4 regions of the Blautia massiliensis (ex Liu et al. 2021) genome follow, and region 3 is predicted to be linked to each of the others. Evidence: predicted binding sites of a transcription regulator. Region 3 holds the regulator's gene; each other region holds the start of a gene.
What was found. The regulator Rex, encoded in region 3, represses fermentation and respiration genes when NADH is low (regulators of the CRP and FNR family bind a similar motif). The targets are predictions, from matches to a motif close to ATTGTTAANTANTTAACAAT.
Positions count from the first base shown of each region.

Region 1: the regulator Rex is predicted to act here: its motif matches at 5,649-5,668, upstream of pckA (phosphoenolpyruvate carboxykinase (ATP)).
Region 2: the regulator Rex is predicted to act here: its motif matches at 5,672-5,691, upstream of gap (type I glyceraldehyde-3-phosphate dehydrogenase).
Region 4: the regulator Rex is predicted to act here: its motif matches at 6,447-6,466, upstream of fucO (lactaldehyde reductase).

Region 1 is NZ_JBQHWA010000001.1:126,346-134,637, forward strand. Features, by position in the region: gene ACTNDQ_RS00585 (ASKHA domain-containing protein) at 193-1,740, opposite strand; gene ACTNDQ_RS00590 (hypothetical protein) at 1,785-1,958, opposite strand; partial or broken gene ACTNDQ_RS00595 (IS1182 family transposase) at 2,317-3,878, shown strand; gene pckA (phosphoenolpyruvate carboxykinase (ATP)) at 3,883-5,487, opposite strand; partial or broken gene ACTNDQ_RS00605 (threonine/serine ThrE exporter family protein) at 5,839-6,940, shown strand; gene ACTNDQ_RS00610 (DUF4866 domain-containing protein) at 7,036-7,791, opposite strand; gene ACTNDQ_RS00615 (YoaK family protein) at 7,807-8,292, opposite strand, start outside.
Region 2 is NZ_JBQHWA010000005.1:3,022-11,313, forward strand. Features, by position in the region: gene ACTNDQ_RS02650 (homoserine dehydrogenase) at 1-358, opposite strand, end outside; gene ACTNDQ_RS02655 (Mbeg1-like protein) at 412-1,530, opposite strand; gene ACTNDQ_RS02660 (hypothetical protein) at 1,714-1,935, opposite strand; gene ACTNDQ_RS02665 (helix-turn-helix domain-containing protein) at 2,037-2,315, shown strand; gene tpiA (triose-phosphate isomerase) at 2,432-3,181, opposite strand; gene ACTNDQ_RS02675 (phosphoglycerate kinase) at 3,226-4,422, opposite strand; gene gap (type I glyceraldehyde-3-phosphate dehydrogenase) at 4,610-5,629, opposite strand; gene ACTNDQ_RS02685 (histidinol-phosphatase HisJ family protein) at 5,934-6,752, shown strand; gene ACTNDQ_RS02690 (alpha-amylase family glycosyl hydrolase) at 6,828-8,292, shown strand, end outside.
Region 3 is NZ_JBQHWA010000013.1:1,102-9,121, reverse strand. Features, by position in the region: gene alr (alanine racemase) at 53-1,222, opposite strand; gene ACTNDQ_RS06890 (NAD(P)H-hydrate dehydratase) at 1,219-2,736, opposite strand; gene ACTNDQ_RS06885 (redox-sensing transcriptional repressor Rex) at 2,798-3,445, opposite strand; gene abc-f (ribosomal protection-like ABC-F family protein) at 3,660-5,576, shown strand; gene ACTNDQ_RS06875 (YfhO family protein) at 5,614-8,020, shown strand, end outside.
Region 4 is NZ_JBQHWA010000001.1:28,624-36,915, reverse strand. Features, by position in the region: gene ACTNDQ_RS00150 (diol dehydratase reactivase subunit alpha) at 1-565, shown strand, start outside; gene ACTNDQ_RS00145 (glycerol dehydratase reactivase beta/small subunit family protein) at 664-1,032, shown strand; gene ACTNDQ_RS00140 (cob(I)yrinic acid a,c-diamide adenosyltransferase) at 1,029-2,168, shown strand; gene ACTNDQ_RS00135 (leucine-rich repeat domain-containing protein) at 2,342-5,173, shown strand; gene fucO (lactaldehyde reductase) at 5,262-6,407, opposite strand; gene ACTNDQ_RS00125 (TetR/AcrR family transcriptional regulator C-terminal domain-containing protein) at 6,554-7,141, opposite strand; gene ACTNDQ_RS00120 (hypothetical protein) at 7,277-8,292, opposite strand, start outside.

The DNA.
Region 1 (8,292 bases), on a different contig from region 3:
GGCCTTTTCTGAACGCAAAGATTTTTTGGATTTCTTTCTGTCAGAAAAGTCAGCTCGGTATGATTCTGGACACAGGCTGCGGTCTGGTTTCCTGATTCAGGTGCTTTGCAGCGCATCTATCTGTCAATCCGCGCCTGACACCGGTCACTTCCATGAGCTTGCATGACTGATTCTGAGTATCCATCGCTATAATCAGGAAGAGAGATTCCGACAGGATGCTTCCACCGTCGGGTAGCGCTTTATGTCCGTATGCGGGATGAATTTTGCTGCCTGCATGCGAATCAGAAAATCCGGAATGGATGCAAATTGTACGCAGTAAAGATTTTCTGTAAAATATTGAATATCGTCCATTCTGGTGCGGTCAAGCAGCAGAATACGGGCACCGTCCAGAGAGGCGTTGGAGATACAGGTGTATTTCTCACGGGGCTGATCCGGAAAGATGCCGATCGTGATGGCGGATTCCAGATTAGAATGAGCACTAAAAGCACCAGACAGATAAAAATGGGAAATATCTGTCTCCAGACATCCTGCTGACTCAAGCAGACAGTCCATCATGGTGTAGGCAGCGGCTTTGGTATCCAAATATTGTTTAATATCCGTCTGTGAGAAATACAGTGGTTCTCCGCTCCCGGACTCTTCGGCAGTGGCATAGACGGCGGCATACTCCTGTTCCTCCTCCAGATATATGATCCGCGGAGTGACATCTGGATTCAATGTGCCCGCAATATTGATCCATCCATGAAGTCTCATTTGGGCCAGTAGATCGATAATGCCGGAACCGCAGATGCCCACCGGGCGGCTTCCGTCGATCGTGGTAAAGGTCAGGTCTTTGCCGTGGATCGTCACTGTATCTATGGCACCCTTCCCGGCCTGCATACCGAAACGGCTGATATAGCCTTCCAGAGCCGGACCTGCGGCACCAGCGCCGGCTAACATCCATTCGCGGTTGCCGATAACGAGTTCTCCGTTGGTACCGATGTCGAAGAACAGGAGGGTGTCTTCACTTTGGCGGATATCCAGATTCAGAAGTCCGCTTACAATATCTCCCCCCACATAATTGGAGGCAGAGGGGATGATGTAGAGCATTCCGGAAAAATCAAGTCCCAGTTCGCTTCCCCATAACCATCCGGGCTCTGTAGTGACCGGCGCGAAGGGAGAGGAAAATACGGTCCATGCATTCAGCTTTAGCAGAAAATGAATCATGGTCGTGTTGCCGGAGACGATCATGATCGGACAGCTGCGGACTTTGATGTCGGTCTGCGAAGCCAGCTGTCCGATCAGAGACTGAAAGGTTTCAACCGTGACTTTCTGAAGGTCATCCGCATGTCCGGAATCCTCCATGGTATACGTGATGCGAGTGAGAATATCGGTTCCGTAGGTGCGCTGCCCGTTGGTGCCGCGTACCTGTGCAACGACAGCCCCGGTATTTAAGTCGACCAGCTGCATGACAATAGTGGTGGAACCGTAGTCCACAGCAAGTCCATAGTGCATCTGCCGTGTGTCTCCGGCCTCCACATCGGTCACGATCCAGTCCTTTTCCCTGTATACCAGCGTTACTGTGATGTGATAATCACATTCTCTGCACAGGGGGTAAAGCTTTTGCAATATGTGAAGAGGGATTTTGGCATTCTTATATCCAACGTCGGACAACGTCTGACAGATCCTATGCTGGTCACTTTTCGTATCTTCTTCCGTGGGAGGAGTGATCTCAAGATATACTTTTTCACTGAAACATTTCATTTTCATGCCTCCTATGTTAATCGATGCGCCGTTTTGGCAGGTTATCAGAAATACCACCGGCCATTATCGATAGCTGGTCTCTTAATCAATAATTTGCATTTGAAATGGATATCATTCTCTTTTACAGGAACATTCTTTCCTTCTTTACATTCTGGGCATTGAACAATTTTTCCATTTTTCAAGTCTTTGAGCATGCCACCAATGGTTTCCTTTTTCATCGTACTTCTTCCATGATTGTTGGGGATTTTGTTCTATCACGGAATTATTATATTCCTTAAATCATCACTGGTCAATGTCCTCCCTTTTATGCGGAATAATAAAGATCGTCGCTTTTTAAGGAGAAAATGAGAAGTAGGAAGCGGATTTGTGAGAAAACCCAATCATATGGAGCAGGGGATACGTGGTTGGTTAAATGCACCAATACTACGTCGGAAATGATCTAAGGAAAAAGAAAAACATCGCTGCCATGACAGCGATGTTTCAGACTGTAGACAAAGTCCCGGCGAAAGCCGGGCTTTTCTATGTTTACGACCGTTTTTCTGGTATAATACAAATATAAGAAGGGCGGTGTTTTTTATGATGACAAAAAATTCAGATAAAAAAAGGGAACAGATGATAATGCTCTGTATGGATGATATGGTTCCCCAAAACCATATGCTGCGTTTAATTGATAAAGCCATTGACTGGACTTTTATATATGAGCTTGTAGAAGAAAAATACTGCCCTGATAACGGAAGGCCCAGTATGGACCCTGTCATGCTGATTAAGATTCCCTTCATTCAATATCTTTATGGAATCAAAAGTATGAGGCAGACCATCAAAGAGATAGAAGTAAACGTTGCTTACAGATGGTTCCTCGGATTAGACATGCTGGACCCTGTCCCTCATTTTTCAACCTTTGGGAAAAACTACACCCGCCGTTTTAAGGACACAGATCTTTTTGAGCAGATCTTTGCGAAAATATTAGAAGACTGCATGAAATTTAAACTGGTGGACACCGATCAGATCTTTGTGGATTCTACTCATGTGAAAGCATGTGCAAACAACAAAAAAATGCGAAAAAGAGTTGCACATGAACAGGCCCTTTGGTATGAAGAAAAATTACAGAAGGAAATATCCAGGGATCGTGAAGCGCACGGGAAAAAACCTTTAAAGGAAAAAGACAGAAATGATCCCCCATCCGGCGGCGGGAGCGATAATAATACAAAGGAAGAAGAAATTACAGAAGGGATTAAAACGCAGAAATGCAGTACCAGTGATCCGGAAAGCGGCTGGTTCCGTAAAGGCGAGCATAAACATGTTTTCGCCTATGCAGTGGAAACAGCTTGTGATAAACACGGCTGGATCCTGGGATACAGCATTCATCCGGGGAATGAACATGACAGCCGGACATTCAAAACACTTTATGACAAGATAAAGATCTATTCACCGGCTATGATCATTGCAGATGCCGGTTACCGTACACCAGCAATCGCCCATGAATTGTTAGAAGATGGTATCGAGCCTCTGTTCCCATACAAGAGGCCAATGACAAAGGAAGGGTTTTTCCGAAAATATGAGTATGCATATGATGAGTACTATGACTGCTACATATGTCCGGAAAACCATATATTATCCTATCAAACGACAAACAGAGAGGGGTATAGGGAATACGTAAGCTGCGGAGAAATATGTGCCAGTTGCCCCAATCTTCATAGATGTACGGAAAGTAAAGAACACATAAAAGTGGTTACCCGCCATGTGTGGGAAGAATATATGGAGAAAGCGGAGGATATCAGGCATACACTTGGCACTAAACAGATATATGACCTAAGAAAGGAAACAATCGAGAGGATTTTCGGAACAGCCAAGGAACAACATGGATTTCGTTATACACAATACATAGGGAGAGCCCGGATGGAAATGAAAGCGGGGCTTACTTTTGCATGTATGAACCTGAAAAAACTGGCCAGGATACTGGACAAAAGGGAAGAAAGAATATCGACTATCCATAATATTGAGCGGTTATTAAAGGAAAAGACATTTTTAAAAAAAAGTGGTGCTGGAGATTATCTCCAGCACCAACTTTGTCTACAGTCTGCCGGGAGCGGATAAATCCGCTCCCGGTTAAGTCTACGATCTGTATTCAGTTGGAATGACTGATTATGCCTGCGGGCCGGCTGCAACGAGTGCTTTACCAGCTGCATTTCCTTCATATTTAGCAAAGTTCTTAACAAATCTTGTAGCAAGATCTTTAGCCTTTGTCTCCCACTCTGCAGCATCTGCATATGTGTCACGTGGGTCAAGGATTGCAGGATCTACACCCGGAAGCTCTGTCGGAACCTCGAAGTTGAAGAATGGGATCTTCTTTGTCGGAGCTTTAAGGATAGATCCGTCAAGGATAGCATCGATGATACCACGAGTATCTTTGATGGAGATACGTTTTCCAGTTCCATTCCATCCTGTGTTAACGAGGTATGCTTTCGCACCGCTCTTCTCCATTCTCTTAACGAGCTCCTCAGCATATTTTGTCGGATGAAGCTCAAGGAATGCCTGTCCGAAGCATGCGGAGAATGTAGGAGTAGGCTCTGTGATTCCACGCTCTGTACCAGCAAGCTTAGCTGTGAATCCGGAAAGGAAGTAGTACTGTGTCTGCTCCGGTGTCAGGATAGATACTGGAGGAAGTACGCCGAATGCATCTGCGGACAGGAAGATAACCTCTTTCGCTGCCGGTGCAGAAGATACAGGGCGAACAATGTTCTCGATGTGGTTGATCGGATAGGAAACACGTGTGTTCTCTGTTACGCTCTTGTCAGCGAAGTCGATCTTGCCCTCAGCATCAAGTGTTACGTTCTCAAGAAGAGCGTTTCTCTTGATCGCATTGTAGATGTCCGGCTCAGACTCTTTGTCAAGGTTGATAACCTTAGCATAGCATCCACCCTCGAAGTTGAATACTCCGTTGTCATCCCAGCCATGCTCGTCATCACCGATCAGAAGACGCTTAGGATCTGTGGAAAGTGTTGTCTTACCTGTTCCGGAAAGACCGAAGAAGATTGCTGTGTTCTCTCCGTTAAGGTCTGTGTTTGCAGAGCAGTGCATAGCAGCGATGCCCTTCAGCGGCAGATAGTAGTTCATCATGGAGAACATACCTTTCTTCATCTCTCCGCCGTACCATGTATTGACGATAACCTGCTCACGGCTTGTAATGTTGAACATTACAGCTGTCTCAGAGTTCAGTCCTAATTCTTTATAGTTCTCAACTTTAGCCTTGGATGCATTGTAAACAACGAAATCCGGTTCAAAGTTCTCAAGCTCCTCAGCTGTCGGCTGAATGAACATGTTTGTTACGAAATGTGCCTGCCATGCAACCTCAACAATGAAACGGATAGCCATACGTGTGTCTTTGTTAGCTCCGCAGAATGCATCTACTACGAAAAGTTTCTTGTTGGAGAGCTCTTTCTTTGCGATGTCCTTTACTGCTTCCCATGTTTCCTGAGTTGCCGGATGGTTATCGTTCTTGTACTCATCGGATGTCCACCAAACTGTGTCTTTGGAGTTCTCATCCATAACGATATATTTGTCTTTAGGAGAACGTCCTGTGTAGATACCTGTCATTACATTGACAGCACCAAGCTCGCTGACCTGACCCTTCTCAAATCCCTCAAGCTCCGGTTTGGTCTCTTCCTCAAATAATGTCTCGTAGGAAGGATTGTACACGATCTCAGTTGTTCCGGTAATACCATACTTTGTTAAATCGATTTTTGCCATCTTAACATTTACCTCTCTTCTTTAATAGTAATTATGATAGCCACCTACTGCTGCAGGTTTTTGTCATCCTGCCATAGGAATTGGTCATTCCAACATCCCTATCCACAATTATACATAAATTGTACGTAAAAGCAACCAAAAAAATTCATTTTCCGCAAAAAAATGATAAATCTTTAACAGTGACGTTTTGGTACTGTCAGATTTTACTCCATCTATGCTTGACTTTTTCAGAATAATGGCTACAATATATCTGATTATAGTTATTATATATATTTATAATAATAACTATATAATTTTAATATATAGAAAGAAGTGATTTCCGTGTCAGATATTCCGGTTAAACGTAATCATATGAAAATCCCCTGGCACAACTATGTAAGCGCCAGGAACAGCCAGCCCATCACCGAAGCTTCTCTTTCCGAAAAAGCTTCCCTGATCGGCCGTACAGGCATGATACTTCTCTCCTGTGGGACCGGTGCCTGGCGGGTACGGAGTTCCATGAATACATTGTCAGAAGCACTTGGCATCACCTGCTCCGCAGATATCGGACTGATGTCTATAAGCTACACCTGCTTTGACGGTGAGAGCAGTTTTTCCCATGCACTTAGTCTGGCTACCACCGGCGTAAATACTTCCAGGCTGAACAGGCTGGAACATTTTGTCAGTGATTTTCCTGCGGAGGGTATCCATATGAGCGGTGAACACTGCACAGTCAGTTAGATGAGATCGAGCGGATCCACGGGCTTTATTCCCCTGCAGCCCTGGGACTGGCTTCTGCACTGGCCTGTGGTGCATTTACTTTTCTTCTGGGCGGTGGCCCGCTGGAAATGATCCTGGCTTTTGCAGGCGCAGGCATCGGAAACGCCATTCGCTGCAAGCTTGGCAAGCATCATTTTACTCTGTTTATGTGCATTGCAGTTTCTGTTTCCTCCGCCTGTCTTGTATATGCAGGCTTCCTGAAGCTGGCAGAGCTTCTGTTCCACATTTCCGTCCAGCATGAGGCCGGATACATCTGTTCCATGCTGTTTATCATTCCGGGCTTTCCGTTTATCACAAGCGGGATCGACCTTGCCAAGCTGGATATGCGTTCCGGTCTGGAACGACTGGCCTACGCCATTATTGTTGTAATGGTGGCTGCTGTCTCTGCCTGGCTGATGGCACTGCTTCTTCATCTGAAGCCTGTGGATTTCCTGCCTCTGGAGCTTTCGGCATCTCAGAGAATCCTGTTCCGGCTTCTGGCAAGCTTCTGCGGGGTATTCGGCTTTTCGGTCATGTTCAACAGCCCTGTCCGTCTAGCCGCAGCTGCCGCCTTCATCGGCGCACTGTCCAACACTTTACGTCTGGAGTTTCCGCCTCCTGGTTTGCAGCTGCGATCCTGATCATCGTTTCTCTTCCCCTGGGCCTTATTTTCGCCAGGATCCTTACGGACAAAATGTTCCGCTACTGCACCTGATGGGCATACAAAAAGGACTGCTTTCTGTAACTTCCGGTCATCAGCTATCCTTCTGATAACCGGAGCAATACAAAAGCAGTCCTTTTTTGTACATTCTATTTCATTACGATCTCATCAGCGATCCCGATCATTTTTTCCAGGCGGTCCGCAAATTTATGGATGGGGAGAAAAACGCCCAGTCCGTCATAACGTTTGCCACCATCCTCCACAGAATCCTGCCCATAATACACAAAAGCTCTTGGAAGCTTCTTCTGAATTACCATCATGATATCCCATACAGCCGCATAGGCCTGTGCCTCCGTTTCCTTTTCCCTTACGCTGTCCGGAAGCTCATACACCAGCAGCACACCGATATGTTCGCCCATTTTGTACTCTTCTACTTCCATGGTATCTTCATCATAGGCATGGCGCTTCCGGTAGCCATACGCCAGATACATCTTTACGCCCTGCTTCTCCCTGTATATCCTGCGGAACCGGTCGTAATCCCTGTCACTTACATGGATTCCCTTTTCCCGCAGAAAATTTCCTTTTTCATCTGTGAGAAATACCGGATTCTCCTGTCCATCTGCATTGAACCTGAACGGTGCCAGAAAAGAATTTCGCAGAAGATCAAACATACTGTTCTGGCAGATCGCCATAAGGAGAGCAGTCAGATCACGGTTTTTATATGCGTCCAGCAATGCATAGGCGAATTTTTCCGGAGGAAGATATCCGCATTCTATGTCTGTATCCGCATCCATGGATTCATAGAAGGTCTCCGTCAGCCGTCTGCACGCCTCCGGATCCTTCAGGATCTTTTCAAATAAAAGCTCCGCCTTTTCCTCTCTTGGGAATAATGTACTGTTTTCCACAATTCCTCACCCTTTCTAATCTCTATGTTTACTGGAAAACATCAGAATAAAGCTGATCAGAAGCAAAACATCCGATACCCAGATTGCCGGGATCCCCAGCCTCATGGACAGATTTCCTCCGCCACCGGCTCCAATGGCAAAAAAGAAAATTATCCCGAAATAATAAAGAGCCTGCTTCAGCTGTTCCGGACGTTTTTCACGACAATACACGGACAACGCCGCCGTGCCGCTTCGTAAATTTCCGATGCACATAGTGCTTGCATAGGAATAACCGCCCACCTTCCGGAAGGTCTGTACCTGCATGGCGCAGGAAAAGGATACCAGTGCGGTTGCCAGCATATCCAATTCTCCCGGCATAAATCCCACCACAAAAAGGATCAGGATCTCGATCAGCAGGATCATCTGCCTCCAGTGAAGTTTTTTTGCATATTTAAAGGTATTCTGGATTCGCTCCGCCGCTACAACACCAATGGCAAAGGCTAAAACAGGAAACAGATACCT
Region 2 (8,292 bases), on a different contig from region 3:
TTTCCAGGATCTCTTTTCCGTGGACTGCGATCAGATCCTTGTTTGCAGTTACAACGTTCTTGCCGGCTTTCAGTGCTGCAAGGATATAAGTACGTGCCGGCTCGATCCCGCCGATCAGCTCGATCACAATATCAATGGAAGGATCTCCCTCAATATCTGCCCAGTCTGTTGTAAGAACAGAAGGATCGTCTACCTTCCCGGACGCTTTCTCAAGGTTACGCACCAGGATCTTTGTGATCTTTACCTGGCATCCAAGCTTGGCTGTCATTTCCTGCTCCTGGCTTTTGATCACTTTATATACACCGGTTCCTACTGTTCCGAGACCAAGAAGGGCCGCATTTACGACTTTTTCGTTCATTTTCTGATGTCCCCTTTCCGTTTTTTCCAATTTTTATCAGAGTAACTCCTATGTTATGGCAGAAAACGCTTTTTGTCAAGTTCCGGCAGAGGAAGTAATTCCAGCCAGCTGCCAAAAAGTCCGGTGATCAGTTCCTGCACCATAGCTTTTGACTGTGGATCCAGTTTATCCAGCTGGCGCACCATGGCAGCCAGACTTTTCAGACCACCTTCCTGGATTTGGGAAATGGTATCTGCTCCGGTTGCTTCCAACACAGAAAAGAGTTCCCCGATGAGATGCTCTCTCTGTTTTTCATCCATATGGTCGATCCATTTATGAAGACTTCGATCTGACGCCGCAGCTCTTCTTGTCAAACTTTCTTTCTCTATAAAGGATGGCCCCATTACCTCCCAGGTAAAAGCATCATGCTGCAGGATCCCCTTCTGTGTACTGGCTACGATCCGCGGATCTTTCTGATGGCTGAGCAGCATACCGATCACAGATGCCTCGGGAATGATACGAGTGACTTTTGGCAAAACACTTTCCACTCTTCCGGGACTGAAAAATCCTTCCGGAAAACCCGGGCCATCATTATCATAGACAGAAAGAAGCTTTTCCTGCAGGATGTCACTGCACTGCATCGCTGTATACATAGCCAGATTTCCTCCTTTGGAATGACCACCGATCCGTAGCATGGACTGTATATAAGTTCCATGCGTTTCCAGATATTCCAACGCTTTTCTGTGCGAAGGAACAACTCCGTTGCTTAAGTTAAAATCCTCCTTCCATCCCACAATAGTATCATCGGTTCCCCGAAAGGAAATATATGTGGTTCCATCATCCAGTCCTATAGTCACTGCCGCAAACTGCTGAGCCTGACTGGAAAGGATTTCATTGACAAAGCCTCCTACTGTACATTTCCGGAATCTCTCCGCACAGGCCATTTTTTCAAGGAGCATCGGTGTATTCTGCAGAAAGGCGCTTTCTGCTTTCAGATCCTTCTTCATTTCCTGTCTGGAAAAAGCCGCAAAGAGTTCTTCTACAGAAAGAGTATTTCCGTTTTTTACTTCTGCCATCTCATCCAGATCAAGATAGGAAAAACACGCCAGTATCAGATTGTCAACTTCATTAAAGGGTGACTGCTCAAAGGTAAGATCTCCTCTCCAGTCAAGATAATCCAGAATATTCCCCATAAAATCCTCCGCAAATGATCATATAAGCGTCTTACGCACAGCTGCAGGCTTTCTTTCTATTATAATACGTAACGGCTGCATCACAGCACAGCCATCTGATGCGTTTCTGCCGTTATCAGATAACCGTCTTCTGAAACGACATACCCTGCCAGATATTTATTGTTATCATACCATAAATCCTGATCATTTGCTCCTTTCATCCATTTTTTTTCTTAGATAAAGGATGTAATGAATGCAGCCGCAGGTAAAAGCCGGAAACAGTATCGACAGGCCTGCTGCTGACATCATATAGATCACCGCCCCTTTTCCGTCATCCGGTGTTCCTGCCACAAAGCAGTAGAACATGGTAGCTGAAAAATACAGTGTGATCACCACTGAAATTAAGATTTTAAAAAACTTCCTCATTGCTTCTCCTTTCTGTAGTGTCGATATAAGGACACTGTTGTAATTCCAATTTTACCTTCATAATAAGATTAATTCAAGGATGAATCGGACAGGATATATATATGATAAAATATGACAGATTTTGGGTCACGATGAAGGAGCGTGGGATCACTCAGTATGATCTTTATGAACATTACCAGATCACCCGTTCACTTCTGGACAGACTTCGAAAAAATAAAAATGTTGAAATTTATACCATAGACAGGCTGTGTTCCATTCTCCATTGCGAGATCGAGGACATTGTGGAACACATTCCCGAGCCTGACGAAAGGAACGAACATACAGAAAAAGCTTCAGAGAAAAACAATCCTTACTCTGAAGATAAGAAAAACTCTCTCTGACTGTGATCAGATGCAGCTTTTTTGTTGGCTGTGTTATCCGTGTCAGGGAGAGTTTTTCTGATTTTTTCTATAAGTAGATATAAAAAAAGGGGCCGAAGCCCCTTTTTAAATGGATCTTATTTGTAGTTTACAATCTTTCCGAAATCTGGTTTCAGGGAAGCGCCGCCTACAAGTCCGCCGTCGATGTCAGCCTGAGCGAATAAGTCAGGAGCTGTTGCAGCGTTTACAGATCCGCCGTACTGGATACGGATCTCTGCTGCTGTAGCATCATCATAGATCTCAGCGATACATTTACGGATATCAGCGCAAACCTCCTGAGCCTGCTCTGTTGTAGCTGTCTTACCTGTTCCGATAGCCCAGATCGGCTCGTAAGCGATAACTGCTGTCTTAGCCTGATCAGCTGTAACACCCTGGAATCCAACCTTAACCTGCTGACGGATGAAGTCCATTGTCACGCCCTGCTCTCTCTGAGTAAGTGTCTCACCGCAGCACATGATCGGTGTGATACCATGCTCGAAAGCTTTAAGCATTTTTTTGTTAACGTCTTCGTTTGTCTCACCGAAATACTCTCTTCTCTCGGAATGTCCAAGTACTACGTACTTAACGCCAGCATCTACGAGCATAGCCGGAGCGATCTCGCCTGTGTAAGCACCCTTCTCCTCGAAGTACATGTTCTCAGCGCCAACCTGGATGTTTGTTCCTTTAGCTGCCTCAACAACAGGAATGATGTCGATAGCCGGTACGCAGAATACTACATCAACTTCGTCGTTAACAACAAGCGGTTTTAAAGTCTCAACCAGCTTTACAGCCTCGCTTGGTGTCATGTTCATTTTCCAGTTTCCAGCAATGATTTTCTTTCTTGCCATGGTTTTATCTCCTTTTTTGTGTTCTTGGAACACTTTATTTTTTATCAGTCTTTATCGTTAGCTGCTGCTACACCTGGGAGCTCTTTGCCCTCAAGGAACTCAAGAGAAGCACCGCCACCTGTGGAGATGTGTGTCATCTTGTCGCCATATCCGAGGATATTTACAGCTGCTGCGGAATCGCCGCCACCGATGATTGTTGTTGCGTCTGTCTCAGCAAGAGCTTTTGCAACTGCCTCTGTACCATGTGCGAAGTTCGGCATCTCGAAGCATCCCATCGGTCCGTTCCATACAACAGTCTTGGCATCTTTTACAGCGTCTGCAAAAAGCTTCTCAGTCTCCGGTCCGATATCCATTCCTTCCCATCCGTCCGGAATCTCACCACGTTTTACAACCTGGATGTTGCAGTCATTGGAGAAGTTATCACCGATTCTGTTATCTACAGGAAGAAGAAGCTTCACGCCCTTCTCCTCTGCTTTCTTTATCATGTCAAGAGCATACTGAAGGTAATCATCCTCGCAGAGGGATGTTCCGATATGTCCGCCCATAGCCTTGGAGAATGTATAGGACATACCACCACCGATGATCAGTGTATCTACCTTGTCAAGAAGGTTGTTGATTACAGAGATCTTGCTGGAAACCTTAGCACCGCCAAGAATTGCTACGAATGGTCTCTCCGGATTGTTTACAGCGTTTCCGAGGAAATCGATCTCTTTCTGCATCAGATATCCTACAACTGCTGTTTTTACATATTTGGTAACACCTACGTTAGAGCAGTGAGCTCTGTGAGCAGTTCCGAATGCATCATTTACAAATACATCACAAAGAGAAGCAAGGTCTTCGCTGAACTTATCTTCATTCTTTGTCTCTTCTGCACGGTAACGTGTATTCTCAAGAAGAACTACATCGCCATCCTTCATCTCAGCTACAGCAGCTTTTGCGTTTGGTCCTACTACCTCAGGATCTGCTGCAAATTTCACTTCCTGTCCAAGAAGCTCAGAAAGACGAACAGCTACAGGTGCAAGAGAAAGCTCCGGTTTCGGCTCTCCCTTCGGTTTTCCGAGGTGGGAGCAGAGGATAACCTTTCCGCCGTCTGCGATCAGTTTCTTGATTGTAGGAAGAGCAGCTACAAGACGATTCTCGTCTGTGATCTTTCCATCCTGAAGCGGAACGTTAAAGTCACATCTTACAAGTACTCTCTGTCCTTTTACATTGATATCGTCAACACTTTTTTTGTTCAGCATTTCTATATCTCCTTAACTTTTATTTCTGCCGGAAGCAGATCAATAAGGGCGAGCGGTATTGTTGTCCGCTCTGTCAACAGTCATTTCCTCAGATATTCTTTTGTTTGATCTTTTGGAAAAAAAGGGCCCGGTCCTCTTCAGACCGGACCCTTTCTGAGTCTATTCTTCTACACTCGTTCGCTGAAAATTAAGCGTTCAGAAGGCTTCCGAAATGCTTGATTGTACGAACCATCTGGCTTGTGTAGGAGTTCTCGTTGTCATACCAGGAAACTACCTGAACCTCTGTTGTGCCATTCTCAAGTGGAAGTACCATTGTCTGAGTAGCATCGAAGAGGGAACCAAATCTCATACCAACGATATCGCTGGATACGATCTCATCCTCGTTGTATCCGAAGGACTCGTTAGAAGCTGCTTTCATAGCTGCGTTGATCTGCTCTTTTGTAACATTTCCTTCGACTACTGCTGTAAGGATTGTTGTAGAACCTGTTGGGGTAGGAACACGCTGTGCAGAACCGATAAGTTTGCCGTTAAGCTCTGGGATAACAAGTCCGATAGCTTTAGCAGCACCTGTGCTGTTCGGAACGATATTAACTGCAGCTGCACGGGATCTTCTCAGATCGCCTTTTCTCTGCGGTCCGTCAAGTGTCATCTGATCGCCTGTGTAAGCGTGGATTGTGCACATGATACCGGATTTGATCGGTGCAAGATCGTTAAGAGCCTTAGCCATTGGTGCAAGGCAGTTTGTTGTACAGGAAGCTGCGGAGATGATCTTGTCCTCGTTTGTAAGACCCTGATGGTTTACGTTGTAAACGATTGTCTTAAGGTCGTTTCCAGCCGGAGCGGAAATAACTACGTGCTTAGCACCTGCATCGATATGAGCCTGAGCTTTGTCTTTAGATGTGTAGAAACCTGTGCACTCAAGAACTACGTCTACACCGATCTCTCCCCATGGAAGCTCTGCAGCGTTAGCCTTAGCATAGATTTTGATCTCTTTTCCGTCTACTGTGATGGAATCCTCTCCTGCTTTAACTGTATCAGCAAGAGCATATCTTCCCTGTGTAGAATCATATTTTAATAAGTGAGCAAGCATTTTAGGAGATGTAAGGTCATTGATTGCTACAACCTCGAATCCCTCTGCTCCAAACATCTGACGGAATGCAAGACGACCGATACGTCCAAAACCATTAATTGCAACTTTTACTGCCATGATAAATTCCTCCTATGAATTGAATGGTGATTAAATCGTTCCTTTGTTAAAGAAACATCAACCTGTTTCATATTGTACCTAATTCCAAACAAAAATTCAAGAGCTATTTATAAAAAAGAACATTAAAATAAATATTAAGAAAATTTCTGAAAAATGTGCTATAATTCTCTGATAGAAAGTTCTGTCCTGCTGATTCCCAAAACGGATATCTATATTCCCGCTGGGAGTTTGACTTTCCCGGATTCATAACAGGCAGATACGATCATTGTCACAGAATATAAAAGCTTGAATATGGAGGTACAAAATGGACCAGAAAATTTTATGGGACTGCCATATGCACTCCTCTTTTTCCGCAGATTCCGATACACCGATGGAAGAAATGATCCAGACTGCCGCAGACCAGGGTCTCACGGGAATCTGTTTTACTGAACATTTTGATCCGGATTATCCCGATACTCCGGAAAATCTTGATTTTTCCCTGAACATCCCTGCATACCGCCAGAAACTTGAGAGTCTTGCGGATGCTTTTAAAGACCAGATCCAGGTTAACTTCGGGATCGAGCTTGGACTTCAGCCTCAGCTTGCAGAATCTTTTTCCGATCTTCTGAAAGAAGTTCCCTTTGATTTCGTTATTGGTTCCTCCCATGTGGTGCACGGATACGATCCTTATTATCCTTCTTATTTTGAGGGCCGTAAGGAATCCGCATGCTACATGGAATATTTTGAATCCATCCTGGAAAATATCGCTGCTTTTGACGAGATGGATGTGTACGGACATATCGACTATGTAGTACGTTATGGTCCAAATCAGAACCGTCAGTATTCTTATGGAAGATATAAGGAGATCCTGGACGAGATCCTACGGACATTGATCCGCAAAAATGTGGGAATCGAGCTGAACACAGGCGGTTATCACTACGGGCTTGGTGAACCGAATCCATGTGTCAATATTATCCGACGTTACCGTGAGCTTGGCGGTGAGATCATCACCATCGGTGCAGATGCCCATACTCCGGATAAGATCGGCTATGCTTTTGACAAGTCGGCTGATGTTCTCCGTGAATGTGGTTTTTCCTATTATGCTGTATTTAAAAACCGCCGTCCTGTTTTTCATAAGCTGTAGCTCTGTTTCTCTCTCCGGTGAGAGAGTTTACATTTTTATACCGAAAATATCATTTTATCTAAGGAGGAACTCTATATGTCAACAAAAAGACTCCAGAAAAAGAAAGCTGCCATGCAGGCAAAAAAAGAAAAGCAGCTGAAAAAAAATACCTCTGCTGCCGGCACCAGTTCCAGTGCTGCCAAATCTGTTGAAAATGCTAAAGCCGAAGTGAAAAAACTTGAAACCGTAAAGAAGGAAACGCTTAAAGTCGAAACTTCCAAAACTGAACCGATCAAAGTCGAGACTTCCAAGACCGAGCCGATCAAGGTTGAGACTTCCAAGACCGAACCGATCAAGGTTGAGACCTCAAAGACCGAGCCGATCAAGGTTGAGACTTCCAAGACCGAACCGATCAAGGTCGAGACTTCCAAGACCGAACCGATCAAGGTCGAGACTTCCAAGACCGAACCGATCAAGGTCGAGACTTCCAAGACCGAGCCGATCAAGGTTGAGACCTCAAAGACTGAACCGGCGAAAGTTACTACTTCCAAGACCGAGCCTCTGAAAGTCGAAACTTCCAAGGAGGACACAGCTTACGATGCCCTCTACGAGAAACGTCTGAAATACTACTACAATGATCTGAAATGGCTCTACTGTGAGCTGTTCCGCAATCATCCGGAAGTTGCCGGCACATTCTCAAGCCTCACAAAAAAGATGAAAGAAATCTACCGTGAGCGTTCTCTTTTCATGAAGGAAGCCGACCAGAACTGCGCTGCAGATCCTGACTGGTTCCGTAAGACTACTTTCACCGGAATGGCTGTAAATCCTGCTGACTTCGCAGATACTCTTTCCGGGCTGTCCGATAAGCTGGACTATATCAGCGAATGTAACGCAGACACTCTGTACCTGACAGATCTTTTCCAGGCAACCTCCAATTGCTCCCTTCGCATTATCCCGGAGATCGGAACCTCCGAAGATCTGTACACACTTGCAGCTAACTGTAGGAAAGCAGGTATCCGCCTGGCTCTTGAGATCCCGTTAAGTCTTTCTGTGGATGACCCACAGTCCGGTGCGCCATGTGTGCTCCAGACTCCGGCTTATTTCAATGCAATGCTTCTTCAGATCCTGGAGCTTGCAAATGAAGGTGCTTCTATATTCAGCCTTGGTGTCCTTCCGATGATGCCGGAAGAAAATCTCTGGAAGCTTCACTCTCTGCTGCGTATGACCCGAATGGTGTGTGAGATCGTATGCCCCGGAATTCTTCTCCTTGGCGAAACAGACCGCCCACCTGCAGAGGCTGCTGCATTTGGCGGAACTTCCGATATGCCGGAACTTCACATTGTAAACAGCACCCAGCTGATGTCCGATCTCTGGCATACCGTTGCCACAAAGGACACTGCCCTTCTCCGACGGGGAATCGACAGAGCTGCAGACCTTCCGCAGGCACCGGTATTCCAGAATTACCTCCGTAACCGCAACACGGTACGCTGGAATCTGGACTATGATTTCCTGAAAGGAAGCTTTATCACAGAAGGGCCTCACAGAGATTATCTGAATGAAT
Region 3 (8,020 bases):
TTACCGGCCTTATGTCTGACCCGGCGTTTTCCGGATCCGGGTATTTACGGATCTACTGGAAAAAGCTCTCCTCTTCTCCGCATTCCTTACCGTCTTTGATATAAACCCGCGGAACACGTTTACTGATCCCGCAGACAAATTCATAGGAAAATCTTCCGGAAAGATCTCCCAGTGTCTCCACACTGATAAATTCCTCTCCATCTCTTCCCATCAGAGTGACCTCGTCCCCGGCCTTCACCTCCGGGATATCTGTGACATCAACCATAAACTGATCCATGCAGACACGTCCGAGGATCGGAGCTTTTTTGCCCCGGATCAGGACCCAGCCCTTATTGGAAAGCTGTCTCGGATAGCCATCTGCATAACCTACGGGGATCGTTGCCATTCTGGTAAAGCGTTCTGTAACAAACGTTCCTCCATAGCTTACCGCTGTTCCACGTTCCACATTTTTCACATAGGATACATGACTTTTCAGCTCCATTGCAGGTGTCAGCTTCACAATATCACGTTCTACCTCCTCTGACGGATAAATACCGTAAATGGTGATGCCGGCACGAACGACATTGAGATTTGCTTCCGGAACACGGATGATACCTGCACTGTTGGAGCAGTGACGTACCGGAATATGAACGCCTCTTTTTTCCAGAAGCTCTGCAAAACGGAGATAACGGTCCAGCTGCACCAGTGCAGGAGAACGGTCGGTCTCATCCGCCCTGGCAAAATGAGTAAACATTCCCTCGATCACCAGATTCGGGATTTTTGAGATTTTTTCGATCTTTACCGCATTTTCCGGAATATCCGCATATCCGATCCTTGTCATTCCCGTATCCAGAGCCAGATGAATATGTACATTTTTTCCAATGCGTGCACCTGCTTTTGCATATTCTGCTGCTGTATTAAGATCCGATATGGTGATCCGGATATCATTGGCTGCAAGTTCCTCATAATATTCCTCAAATACAAGGCCAAGGATCAGGACAGGCTTGGTGATCCCTGCATGCCGAAGCTCCAGTGCCTCCTCTGCAGTAGCTGTTGCAAATCCCCAGATATAGTCATAGTCCTGGATCAGACGGGCAATAGCTCTGGCACCATGGCCATAACCGTCTGCCTTGATCACAGCGATGATCTTTGTCCCTTCTTTGACATTTTTATGCATTTCCTCAAAATTGTGGGCAATGGCATCCAGTGATACCAGTGCTTTTACTCTCTCGTATTTTTTCATAATCCCGACTCCTCTTCACCTATAGCTAATGCCTTGGGCAGATATTCTATGATATCTCCTGCCAGCATACTGCGCTTTCCTTTTTCAGCGGCTGCAAGATCACCGCATAGTCCGTGAAGATAAACACCTAACGCGGCCTTTAAAACCATGGGAGGCTGTTCCTCCGTTTTCAGATACATACATAACACTGCTGCCAGGATCCCGGAAAGCACATCTCCGCTTCCTGCAGTTGCCATTCCGGAATTACCGGAAAGATTCAGATACATCTGGCCTTTCTCATCTGCGATCACCGTACATGCATCCTTCAATACGCACACAGAGCCTGTTTCCGCAGCACATTTCAGTGCAGTATCTGCGATCTCATGCTGGATCTCCTGGATCGTTCTGCCACTGAGCCGGCTCATTTCTCCGATATGCGGTGTCAGGACTACATGCTCTCCCAGATACTGATACCACTGTGGATGTGCAGCCAGAAGGTTCAGGCCGTCCGCATCCAGGATCAGCGGCTTTTTCTCCCGGGCAGCCGCCGTGAGAAACCACTGTTCTCTCTCACGGCTGGCCACTGATGTTCCAAGTCCCGGTCCGATCACGATCACATCACACCAGGATAGAAGCTGTTCATTGGATTCCTGATCAAAGCGGCTGCAGACCATAGCCTCCGGAAGGAGTATCTGCAGTGGGATCCTGTTGGCTTCCACAGTCTGGATCTTTACCATTCCCGCACCGGCACGAAGTGCTGCACTGGCGCTTAAATAAGCGGCTCCGCACATTCCCTCACTTCCGGTCACAAAGAGCACTTTTCCGAAGGTACCCTTGTTTCCGCCGGGATCACGTTCCGGAAACAGCTTCAGATCTTTATTTTCCAGACAGGCGGCAGATGCAGTCACAGCTTCCTGCTCATAGATCCCGATATCGGCGGTAACGATCCTTCCTGCATACAGTCTTCCCGGATAAAAGCAAAGACCTCTTTTCCGGTAGGCAAATGTGACAGTCAGATCGGCGCTGAAGGCAATTCCCATTTCCAGGCCAGTATCTCCGTTCACTCCTGACGGGATGTCAACTGCGATCTTTTTGGCCCTCGCACTGTTCATCTCATGGATGATATCAGCATAATGCCCCTCGATCGGACGCGTCAGGCCTACCCCAAACACGGCATCTACTATAGTAGTATATTCACTCCACTGCGGGTTATTCACCTCCGGGACACGATAACCGGAAGCGATCTTATACTGAAGAGCTGTCTCTCTGGTCATTTTATCTTTGTTTCCGACCATATAAAACTCTACCCGGATCCCCTTCAGATGGAACAATCTGGCAACAGCGATACCGTCACCGCCATTATTTCCGCTTCCGCAGACTACCAGGATCCTTTCGTCCTTCTGGAGATACTTTTCTGTTTCCTCTACCACCTTCAGTGCTGCCCGCTCCATCAGAACCTCGGAGGGAACTCCGATCTCACGGATCGTTGTGGAGTCCAGATCCTTCATTTCTTTGCAGGTAACAAGCTTCTTCATTCTGTCTTCTGCCTCCCCTCTGTCATAGAGAAAGCTGCCGTTTCCGGCAGCTTAACAATTCTTAATTATCCACATGTTCCTGCCTGTATTTGCTGAGATTATAAGACAGTGTCATCAGACTCTCGGAAAGATGAACGTTCTCTACGATCACATCATCCGGTGTCTCAAGATCGAGATGTGCAAAATTCCAGATTGCCTTGATCCCGTTCTCCACCAGGATATCTGCCATTTCCTTGGCTTTATTCTTGGGAAGTGTCAGAATCGCGATCTCCACGTTATTCTCTCTCAGGAAAAACGGAAGCTCACTGAGCATCTGGATCTCAAGTCCACGGACTGCGATGCCCTCAAGCACAGGATTTACGTCAAAGATACCAACCAGCCTGAAGCCACGCTTCTCAAAATCCACATAATTGGCAAGTGCCTGTCCCAGATTACCGGCACCCAGAATGATCATCGGATGAACGGTATCCAGTCCCAGGATCTTACCGATCTCTGTATAAAGATAATGTACATTATAGCCATACCCCTGCTGCCCAAAACCGCCGAAATTATTAAGATCCTGACGGATCTGAGAAGCTGTGGTATGCATCTTCTTACTTAACTCATTGGAAGAAATACGTTCTACATTGTCTTCCATCAGCTCTCCTAAGTAGCGGTAATAGCGTGGCAGACGCTTAATCACCGCTTTCGAGATTTGTTTTGTCTCCACGATAGTTTTCCTCCTTACCTTACACTAGGTTAATTATAACGAATTGACATTTTCCTGTCAATTAAAGTTGTCTATTCTGTACAAATTTCCTTATAATTTTTCTAATAATTGATTTTTTCTTTGAAATCCTGGCGGTTTCCGTTATAATAGGTGGAGGATTTTCCCTGTTTTATGACCAGACAGAGACAATTCTTTATACAGGAGGACAGTTTTTATGATTTTATCATGTCAAAATATATGCAAAGCCTTTGGCGAAAAAGTAATTTTAAATGACGCATCCTTCCATATTGAAGACCGGGAAAAAGCGGCCCTTATCGGATGCAACGGTGCAGGAAAAACAACCCTTCTTCGGATCATCATGCAGGAAATTTCCGCTGATTCCGGCAATGTTGTTCTTGCACGTGACAAAAATATCGGCTATCTGGCCCAGTATCAGGACATTCACGGGCACCATACGATTTATGAAGAACTTCTTACCACCAAGCAGCACATCATTGATATGGAACGCCGCATCCGTAATCTGGAGCAGGAAATGAACCATGTACAGGGCGAGGACCTGAACCGTCTGATGGAGACTTACACCCGTCTTACCCATCAGTTTGAACTGGAAAACGGTTATGCCTACAAAAGTGAACTGACCGGTGTTTTAAAGGGTCTTGGTTTTACAGAAGAGGATTTTGATAAACAGATCGAGACTCTTTCCGGAGGACAGAAAACCCGTGTTGCCCTTGGCAAGATGCTTCTCTCCAAACCGGATATCCTGCTTCTGGATGAGCCTACCAACCACCTGGATATGGAAAGTATCTCATGGCTGGAAACCTATCTTCTGAATTATCCGGGAGCTGTATTTATTGTCTCCCATGACCGTTATTTTCTTGATAAAGTTGTCACAAAGGTAGTGGAGATTGAGGCCGGACAGACCCGTGTCTACAGTGGAAACTACTCTGCCTATGCCCTTAAAAAAGCCCAGCTACGCGATGCCCAGTACAAGGCATACTTAAATCAGCAGCGGGACATCAAACATCAGGAAACTGTCATTGCCAAACTGAAATCCTTTAACAGAGAGAAATCCATCAAACGTGCCGAAAGCCGTGAGAAAATGCTGGATCGTGTACAGCGTATCGAAAAGCCTCTGGAAATTCAGGATCGTATGCGGATTTCCCTGGAACCCCGTGTATTAAGCGGAAACGATGTCCTTCATGTGGAGGAACTCTCCAAAGCATTTCCGGGACAGACTCTGTTCTCCGATATTTCTTTTGATATCAAACGTGGCGAACGTGTGGCACTGATCGGAAACAACGGAACCGGCAAAACTACCATGCTAAAGATCATCAACGGTCTTCTCGAAGCAGATGCCGGAAAATTTTCTCTTGGTTCCAAGGTACAGATCGGTTATTATGATCAGGAACATCATGTTCTTCATATGGATAAAACTATTTTCCAGGAAATTTCCGATACATATCCGACTCTTACAGAGACCGAAATCCGAAATATGCTTGCAGCATTTCTCTTTACCGGAGACGATGTATTTAAAGAAATTTCTGCACTTTCTGGTGGAGAAAGAGGCCGTGTTTCCCTCGCCAAGCTGATGCTTTCCGAAGCCAACTTCCTGATTCTGGATGAGCCTACCAACCATCTGGATATCGCTTCCAAGGAAATCCTTGAGGAAGCACTGGTAAGTTACACCGGTACAGTTCTTTATGTCTCCCATGACCGTTATTTCATCAATCAGACCGCAACCAGGATCATGGAGCTCACCAATCAGGCCGTAGTCAATTACATTGGCGATTATGATTACTATCTGGAGAAAAAAGAAGAACTGACCAGTGCCTATGCTCCGGGAATTGATTCTCCCGAGGCCCCTCAGGAAGAAAAAACTGTTTCCGAAAACAAACTTTCCTGGCAGCAGATGAAAGAAGAACAGGCGAAGAAACGAAAACGGGAAGCAGAGCTGAAAAAAGTGGAAGCCCGCATTGAGGAACTGGAAACAAGAGATAAGGAAATTGACAATACCATGGTTCTCCCGGATGTCTGCACCAACGTAGCGGAATGTACCAAATTAAGCCGTGAAAAAGCTGCCATTTCGGAAGAACTGGAAGAACTTTATGAAAAATGGGAAGAGCTGGCCTGACGGCCAGCTCTGTTATCATCACCCGGAGGAGGAACCTGTGAAAAAGAAACACCTTTATTTTTCTGCATTTGGTCTTACTTTTGCAGTTTTACTGATTTTATTTATCACCTGTGGCTACGCCCCTTTTGGCAACAAATCACTGGCTGTGGATGATGCCAGCATTCAGTATCTGGATTTTTATGCTTATTTCAAGGATGTTCTGGCGCAGAAAAACAGCATTTTTTATACATTTGGAAAAACACTGGGAGGTACCAATATCGCTGTTTTCAGCTATTATCTTTCCTCCCCGTTTATGCTTCTGAGTGTCTTTTTTCCAAAAGAAAATCTCCATTCATTTTTTGACATCCTGGTACTGCTGAAAGTATCTCTGGCTTCCATGACCTTCAGTATTTTTCTTGTGAACCGCTTCCGGAAATATCTGACAGAAAACACGGAATCTGCAAGAACTTTTTTTGTTGTCCTTTTATCCTGCTGTTACGGTCTCTGCCAGTATACCATTGTCCAGAGCAGTAATATCATGTGGATTGACGGTGTCTATCTTCTTCCGCTGATTCTTTTGGGGGTCTACCAGATCATACACGGATCATCCATCTGGAAGCTTTCTGTCTGGGTGGCATTGTCGATTCTTTTTAACTGGTACAGTGGTGGTATCAACTGTGTATTTTCCGCCCTGTGGTTTCTTTTTGAACTTGCCTTATATTTTCTGGGATCATCCAGAAAACACAGCCATGTTCCACGAAATGCCCTGGTCATGATATTCCGTTATGGCCTCTCCATGTTTCTGGGCCTTATGTGCAGCGCGGTTCTGTTTTTGCCCACTGTACTTGCCATGGGAAATTCCAACCGTGGTTCTCTGGACCTCGCGGCATTGAAGGATTTTTCTTTCGTCGGACAGCTTCCCACCATTCTGGAAAGTTACCACCTGGGCGCGCACAGTACTCCAAACAGTACTTCTCTGTTCTGTGGGACTCTGGTAATCCTGGCGGTTATTGCCCTTTTTCTTTCTTCTACGCTATCTGCACAGAAAAAAAGTCTGCTGGCCTGTTTTCTTGCTGTCATAGCACTGATTTTTTACTGGAAACCTTTTTATATGGTATTTTCATTGTTCAAAACTGTGGAAAGTTACTGGTGCAGATATTCCTATGTGGGAATTGCCGCTCTGATCTTTCTGGCTGCCTGTTTTTATCTGATTTACCTGGATGGCCATACCGCAGTTCTTCTTTCCAGAGGATGGATTATTTTTTCGGTTCTTCTGTTTTTTCTGGATAATATTCACCCCGGTGAACATACATCCAAAATCTATTTGACCGTTTTTTACGCTGCAGTTACCTTGATTTCTGTGAAACTTTTTATGTACAGCCGGAATTTTAAATCATGGAAAAAAGCAGTTATCACTCTGCTTTGTACAGGAATCATCCTTTCAGAACTGGCAGTTAACGCCAGCTTTCTGATGAATGATTACCATGCAGACGAAAACAGCCAGTACACCGCTTATTCTCAGGGTTCCCAGAAACAGATCGGAGAAATCAAGGAATCGGACAGTTCCATTTACCGGATTTCACAGACTTCCACAAAGATTCAGTACACTGACGGTGCAACTGCAAATTATAACGAAGCTCTGGCTTATAATTACCGTTCCATTTCCGGTTATACTTCCTCCCCGGACGATACACAGAGAGAATTTCTGGAACGTATCGGTTATCGCGAAAACGGTCTGAATATGAACATTACCAACTCTCCTGTCATTGCTGCAGATGCTCTGCTGGGAGTAAAATATACCTTGTCTGCCTATCCCGTTAACGGACTGACAAAACTGGATTCTATAGAGGCGGAAAACGGAAAGTTCGTATACTGTAACCCGTCTGCACTGCCGATGGCCTTTCTTTATCATGACAATTCGGAATCCATACAGACTCCGCAGACCGATGACCCGTTTGTATACCAGAATTATCTGTACAGCATTCTGTGCGGACATCCGGTTTCTCTGTATCGGCCGTTATCCTATACCTGCTCTTCCAAAGAAGATTCCGGCACTGACCAGGTATACACCCTTTCTGTTCCGGAGGGAAATTACGCATTATATGGAAACATACCCTGGGATTCTCCTATGGAAAATGCCTCTTTAAATGTAAATGACTCCTATATCAGCCGTTATTCCTGGTGGCTCAGTCCCTCAGCTTTTTATATTCCAACAGTTTCCGAAGCCACTTATGCAAAAGTTTCCATCCATTCAGATAATGGATATTTCATCCGGGATGGGGGCGAACAGTTTTATGCGCTGGATCTAGATGCCCTTGCCGCTGTTTCCAAGGAGATTTCAGGCAGAGCTGTGGAAGAGTTCCAGCTGGAAAACGGGCATGTTTCCGTTTCCTGTACTGCTGCTGATTCCAGCTCCCTGCTTTATCTCTCCATCCCTTATGACAAAGGCTGGAAAATATACAGAA
Region 4 (8,292 bases), on a different contig from region 3:
TACGGATGCGGCGGTTCTGGAGCCGGACGGAAGCGTAAGGACCACACACCAGGCTGGTGCCGGTGAGCTGGTGACTATGCTGATCCAGACGGAGCTGGGCCTTAAGAGCCGTGCGGAGGCAGAGCAGATCAAACGTTATCCCATGGGAAAAGTCGAAAGTCTTTTTCACATGCGGCTGGAAAATGGAGCAATGCAGTTTTTTGAGGATTCCATTGATCCGAGGTATTATGGACATGTGGTACTGCTTGCACCGGGAGAAATGCTTCGGGTGGAGGAAGATATCCCCATGGAGCGGATCCTGGAAGTACGACGGGAAGCCAAGAAGAAGGTTTTTGTACGCAATGCGATCCGTGCGCTGAAGACAGTGGCACCGGAGAGGAACCTCCGGAACATACCAAATGTTGTTCTGGTAGGTGGTTCCGCAGAGGATTTTGAGATACCGGAAATGCTGATGCAGGCTCTTTCCGAATACCGGATCGTCTGCGGACGTGGAAATATCCGTGGCACGGAAGGACCGAGAAATGCAGTGGCAACCGGACTGCTTATGTCCTATCTGGGACAGTGACAAAGAATATATTTTCCTGCGGAAATCAGTATTGAAATCCTGCAGGGAAACGACTATACTTAAAAACGGATGCAGCGCATCCACCGGAAAAGGAGAAAATGATGGTAGTAAACAAGCCATCGATCATCATATATACGGATCATGCGGACCGGGATTTTCTCCGGGAGGTATGCGCCGGGATCGAAGAAGAAGGTGTTCTGTACCAGGTGACAGAAAAGGCTGGAGATCTTGATACTTTAAGCTATGAGGCTGCAGCAGATTCCATGCTGGGATCGGGGATCGGGATCACGGAGAACCGTCTGGCCATGCAGATGCAGCGCCTTCCAAAAGGAAGAAATGTTTTTGAACTGATCGCACCTACATTCCGCCAGTGCAGAAATCTTGGCGCGAACAGTGCAAGAACCATAAAAAAGCTTCCGTTCAAGCCCCTTTACGGGCCGGGAGCAGCAGGAGATGAACCGTTATGAACATTTATACAAAAGGTGGAGACAAAGGCATGACAGACCTTGTCCATACAAAAAACGTATCCAAATCCGATGACAGGATCCAGCTAGTGGGTACCATAGATGAGCTTACCAGCCATATCGGTCTGGTGAAGACTATGCTGAATGACGGTGACATCCTTCATTTCCTGGAGAAGATCCAGAAAACCCTGATCAAGGTCATGGCCGGGGTTGCGGATCCATATAACAGAGAATATAAGATCCACGATGAGAAGACCGAACTTCTGGAGGAAGAGATCGACCGGATGGAGGGGCTTTTTAACAGACCGAAGGAATTTATCCTTCCGGGAGCCTGCCGCCTTTCCGCAGAGATCGATGTGGCGCGTACTGTTGCAAGGAGAGCAGAGAGAGCTCTGGCAGCGGTAAGTGTGAAGTTTGGTTCTGACACAGGAACAAAGAAATATATGAACCGTCTGGCGGATTATCTGTATCTGCTTGCCAGATATGCAGATGCCAGGGAACAGGAGGGCAGAAGCCTTTCTGTTGATTCTGTGCCAGGCACATCTGTGCAGACAGAGCCGGCAGTGTCTGAGGAGAAACATCCGGAAGATCCTGCAACAAAAGTAGCTGCGGAAGCGGTCAGGGCAGAGCACACCGTAACTCCGACAGAAACACAGAGCAGCTCCACAGGAGGAGATACAATGATAAATGAAGCAATGATCCAGGAAGTGCTGAAACGGATGGGCATTCAGGGACGTATCACACTGGATTCTGCCAAACGCCTGATCGAGAAGATCGAGGAGGAAGCCCGCCGCAGGAACAAGCCATCTGTGATCGCCATCTGCGGACCGGATGGAAATCCCATTGCCATTCATGTAATGGATGGAGCTTTTCTCGTAAGCTTTGATGTAGCCATGAAAAAGGCTTATACATCTGTAGCTGTGAAGATGTCCACCATGGAGCTTTCCAAACTGGCACAGCCGGGAGGAACTTTTTACGGATTGGATAAGATGGGCGACGGGATCGTGATCTTTGCAGGCGGAGTACCGCTGAAGGTTGGAGATACCATCATTGGTGGTCTCGGCGTCAGTGGCGGAACCGGCGAAGAAGACCACAGCCTCGCGGAGTATGGACTTCAGGTACTGAAGGATGTACTGTAAAAGTAAGATTATAAAATATTGATCTATGCATTTCACAAATGAGAAGATCGGTTATGGAAAATCCATAATCGGTCTTTTTTACGTCAAAAAGGACAATTGTATTTTGATTTTTTGTGAGATAAAATTAAAATGACAGAAAACATAGCGAACTCATCAAGGGAGGAGTGAGAGGTATGAAGAAGAAAATAATTATTTTATCAGGATTGGTGAGTATGATTTTGGCAGCCGGGAATATTGGAAATTGCAAAAACGTGGTATATGCTGCGGAAAATATTTCGGTTGAATCCTGTGAACAGGAGATGTCAAGTGAAACCGATTTTACAGATGGAGAAAGTCTGGATTCAGAAGAGGTGCCGGCAACGGAAGAAGGAGCGCTTGAACCGGCAGAGGAAGGATTACAGATGGAAGATCCGGAAGTGGTGGAGAAAGACACGGATCTGGCAGTACAGGAAACGGAAAAACGATTTGTGGATGGAACAGAAGAAGCAATAGAAGGAAACAGTTCGGATGAGGCGGAATTCACAATTGAGGATGGAGTTCTGAAAAGCTATAATTATGGCGGAATGGTAAAAGGGACAGTTGTTGTTCCGGATGATGTCACCACGATCGGTATGTCAGCTTTTGAGCATGCCTACGTAGATAAGGTGATCCTTGGAAAGAATGTAAGAACCATAGAAGCATTTGCATTTAACGGATGCAGGATGAAAGAAATAGAAGGAATGGAAAATGTTACTTCCATAGGGATGGAGGCGTTTTATAACTGCGAGAGACTGCTGGGAATAAAATTCGGAAGTAATCTGGAGAGTATCGGAAGCAGTGCTTTTGAGAAATGTTCCAGTCTCACAGGAGAAGTTGTTTTCCCGGAAAATGTTAAACTTATTGAAGAAAGTGCATTTGCAGATACTGATGTACAGAAGGCAATCTTCAGGTGTAAAGATGGAGAATACAGAAATAATCTGTTCAGTAATGATGCTTCTTTGAAAGAAATACAGATTTATGGAGGTTCCCTTTACAGAAATCCTACAGGAGTTGTGTTTGGAGACTTAGATGGTCTGGAAAAAGTTTATATTGGGCCGGATGTTAAAGACCTTGGCTATCATGGATTTTCAGACTGTAAAAATCTGAAAGAAGTAACGCTGGAAAATGGCAGTTACGATACTATAGGAATGACGACTTTTTCAGGGTGCATTTCGCTCACAACCATAGAGATTCCGGATAACATTAAAAGCATTGGTTCCTGGGCATTTTCGGAAACCGGGATTTCGGACATTGATCTGAATCAGGTAGAAACGTTAAGTGAAGGGGTACTTAGTTACTGCAAAAACCTGACTTCCATAAAAATGGATAATGTGACATCTATAGGGCAGGGCGGCTTTATCGGATGTGACAGTCTGAAAGAAATAGTGTTTCCACCGAAGTTGAAAGAAATTGGAAGTGATATCCTGTGGAATTTACCATCACTTGAAAAAGTAACGGTAACCGGAGCGGAAACTGTATTTGATGGAGGAATGGCAGACGACTGTAAAAATCTGAAGACAGTTGAGATTCAGGCGGGAAAAGTGAAAGGCTGGTTTGATAATCTGGATACACTTAAAGTCGGACCAGGGGTCTGTGAAGTTGACAATTTGAACGGAAGCATAAAGCACGTAGTTGTAGAAGGTGACAGTCAGTTGAAACTTTTAAGTAATGCTTTCTCCGGGATCGAAGACCTCGAAAGTGCGAAAATTTCAGGAAAAATTGCTATTCCACAGTATTGTTTTTCAAACTGCAGCAATCTTTCCTCTGTGATATTGAGTGATGGTATTACATCCGTTGGCACAGGCGCATTTAAAGAGACTCCAGCGTTAAAAGAACTGGTAATCCCAGACAGTGTAAAAACGCTTTCCAGTCTGTTTATTGATGACAGTGGTATTGAGAAGTTGACAGTACCATTTCTGGGTGAGGACGGAAGATGCCTGTGGCACGCACAGCTTTCGAATCTGAAACAGGTAACTGTAAAAAGTGGTAAGATTGGGGCAGAGGTTTTTGAAGGATGTAAAAATCTGGAAAAAGTGGAAATAGGTGATTCAGTTACAGAAATTGCGGAGAGGGCATTTGGAGACTGTCCGAAATTAAAGAAGATCACAGTTCCGTCAGGAGTAAAGCGGATTGGTATTCATGCACTTGGCATGAAACTTACGAAAGTTGCGGACAAAACCCGGCCGGGTGTTTATTATATATCAGCAGTGCCATATTTCCCGAAGGAAAAATTTCAGTTATACGGATATGTCAGTACAGCTGCAGAAGAGTATGCAAAAAAGACAGAAGGAATTCAGTTTAACAGTCTCGGTGGAAAACTTAGCGGTCCCAATGTTTATCTTAGCGCGGGCAGTGTCTCCTATAACGGCAGTGCCAGAACACCGGTTCCTGTAGTAAAAGCTGGAAATACAGCGTTGAAGAAAGATGTGGATTATACAGTAACTTATAAGAAGAATCGAAACATTGGAACTGCACAGGTCATAATCAAGGGCAAAGGAAAATACAGTGGAACGGTTACAAAAACATTTAAGATCACACTGGCAAAAAATGCGTTAATTACAGTAAATAAAGTGAAATATAAAGTGACAGGAGCAGCAACAAATGGAAAAGGGACAGTGAGTGTAAACGGAGTCACAGACAAAACTGCACGTACGACATTGAATATCGGAGCAACAGTTAAAATCGGAGGCGTTACTTACAGGATCACATCCATAGGTACTTCTGCATTTGCCGGAGCTGCCAGACTAAGGTCAGTGAAAATGGGAGCAAATATCACAACGATCGGGGCGAAAGCATTTCTGAATTGTAAAGCTTTGAGCAACATGGAAATCAGTACAAAAAGTCTTTCCATGAATCGTACAGGAAATAGTGCATTTAAAGGAATCAAATTCAACTGCACGGTAAAAGTACCAAAGCAGAAGAACAGTCTTTATAAAAAGATCCTTCGGGCAAAAGGTGCAGGGAAAAATATCAGAGTTACAAATTAAAAGCAAATAGGAACATATACAGTAGGCAGGTCCTTGGGACCTGCCTACTGTATAGATGAGCAATATCAATGATATATTTGCGTTTCAATTACATAATCTTTCTGAACAGAGCTTTGAGATCTTCCACACTTGCATCTTTCGGGTTTCCAGGTGCGCATGCATCTGCATATGCGGACTCTGCCAGGAACTGAAGATCTTCTTCTTTGATAGCATCCAGTTTTGTCGGGATTCCAACATCAACAGAAAGTTTTTTAACTGCATCGATAGCAGCTTTTCTGTATTCTTCCTGTGTCATGGAGTCTACATCTTTAACACCCATTGCACGTGCGATCTCACGATATTTTTCTCCTGTGCATTCCTGGTTATATTCCATAACGATCGGAAGCATCATAGCGCATGCAACGCCATGCGGGGTATCATAAACAGCGCCCAGAGTATGCGCCATGGAATGAGCAATACCAAGACCTACATTGGAGAATCCCATACCTGCGATATACTGTCCGAGAGCCATTCCCTCACGGCCTTCTTTAGTGTTTTCAACAGCGCCGCGAAGTGATTTGGAGATTAGCTCGATTGCTTTCAGATGGAACATATCTGTCATTTCCCAGGCAGCTTTTGTTGTGTAGCCTTCGATTGCATGAGTAAGAGCATCCATACCTGTGGAAGCGGTCAGTCCTTTTGGCATGGAGGACATCATATCAGGATCAACAACTGCGATGATCGGCATATCATGTGGGTCAACACATACGAATTTACGTTTTTTCTCAACATCTGTGATAACGTAGTTGATAGTAACTTCGGCAGCAGTACCGGCAGTTGTCGGAACAGCGATGATCGGAACACAAGGCTTTTTGGTCGGAGCAGTACCTTCGAGGCTTCTCACATCTTCAAATTCCGGGTTCGCAATGATGATTCCAATTGCCTTGGAAGTATCCATGGAAGAACCACCACCGATCGCGATGATATAATCAGCACCGGATTTTTTGAAGGTTTCTACGCCATGCTGTACATTCTGGATGGTAGGATTGGCTTTGATATCCGAGTAAATTTCATATTCCAGGCCGTTTTTATCAAGGATGTCAGTTACTTTGCTTGTTACGTTGAATTTGATCAGATCCGGGTCGGAACACACAAATGCTTTTTTAAATCCGTGAGCTTTTGCTTCGTTTGCGATCTCGGCAATTGCGCCTGCGCCATGATAAGAAGTTCCGTTTAAGTTAATTCTGTTTGACATAATTCTTTACATCCCTTTCTGCGTTGTACACGCCATATCTTTGATATTATATTAACAATTTCAGAGCGAAAAAGAAAGTTACAGAATCGGTTGAGTGTAACGTTTTCTGTAACTTTAGAAATATTTACCAAAAAAATTATTATGTTTTAGTTGAGAATTTCCAATTCTAAGAAGAGCTTTTTGAGCTTTTCAGGCATTGCATCAACCAGAATTGAGGCTAATCCTTCCGGTTTACACACAATTTTGCCCGTAACCCACTGGACTGTCATGTAGATGGAACTGTAGCAGTACATTTCCAGAAGATAGTGGGTATTTTGGGATGGAAGTTTGTCCGCTTTTTCACAAATCAGGTTCTCATAAAAGTCAAGAATCAGCTTAAAATCATGCTGGCGCAGAGAATTCTGTTCATCATATCGAAAAGCAACAGAAAAAAATGTACGTTCTTCCTCAATGTAGGTGAATTTTTTGACCAGAGCATCGTAAACGTTTTTTCCCTGTCCCATGTGTTCAAAAGATTTTGCAAGAAGCTTATCGAAATACCAGTTGATCAGATCATATTTATCCAGAAAATTCCGATAAAAGGTCTGCCTGGTAAGTCCGCAGTTTTCTGCAATCTGTTTGACAGTGATGTTTTCCACAGAAGAAGACTGCATACATTCTTTCATGGATTTTGCCAGACGGTATTTGGTCTTATCACTTTTTGTCAGTAATTCCTGAGTATTTTTTTCAGCCATTTCAGATTCCTCGTTTATTTGATGTGAAACCTGGCAAATGGATAAGAAGCCATCTGCCAGGTCTGATAAATTTATGTTAAATGGGAATCGAGTATTTGTCAATTGATAAAAATAAACAGAAAAATGAGAAATGTTTTATTTCCAGCTAAGCTTCAGGCACTTAATGGAAATATCGCTTTTCTCCGGTGCCTGGACCATGTTCTGGATGAAATAGGTCTTTGTCATGGTTTTTCCGGGCTTCAGGTTCAGTGTCAGATTCTTGGTCCAGTACATCTGGTCATAGATACCGGAACCTGTGGTGATCTGTACTTTTGCGGTGGTGATGGTTTTCGCAGAAGTATTGGTGAATTTTAAGGTATAATAGGTCTTCATGTCATTGGGGCCATACTTGATACCGGCAACACTGATCTTCAGATTTTTGACGGTAGGTTTGGCGGCCGGTGCGGATACGGTAATAGTGATCTTACGATTGACACCGTTTAAGTTTGCGGTAACTGTGGCTGACCCTTTTTTCTTTGGGACAAGATAGTTTCCGGAAATGGTAAGTACAGAAGGATTGCTGGATTTTGCATTTTTGATGGTCAGATTGGTACCGCCCTTTAGATTGATAAGGGAGCGCATGCTGACCTTGGAGCCAACCTTGAGTGTAGTTTTGGAAGCACGGAAGGTTGCTACGGTTTTTGAAGGAGAGGTTACTTTTCCGGTCAGCTTACAGGCTGTGGCCTTTGGGTAGGATAAAGTGATCTTTGCGGATCCGGCTTTCATGCCCTTCAGGGTAACTGTGAAACGGCTGCGTTTTTTGGAATCCTGAGTGATGCTCTGTACCTTGAGAACAGAGCTGTTGGAAGAAGTAACCTTGAATTTTGATTTGCTGATGGTTTTTACGTAAGGATCAGAAATCTCAATTCCGATGGAAGTGGTTTTTCCGGTTCGGATGCTCTGGTTCAGATAATTGTTGTTGGTGATAAAAATTTCCGGAACTGCCTGTTTGATGGTGACCTCATAGTCACAGTCTACCGGTACCGGACATTCTTTATTGCCGAAATCGAATTCCAGGTAGCCATCCTCCAGGTTGTCATCGTAGGTGAAAAAAGTCTCCTTGTATGCCAGCGGTGTATAATTTGAAGTGCTCAGCTTAACCACATTGATTC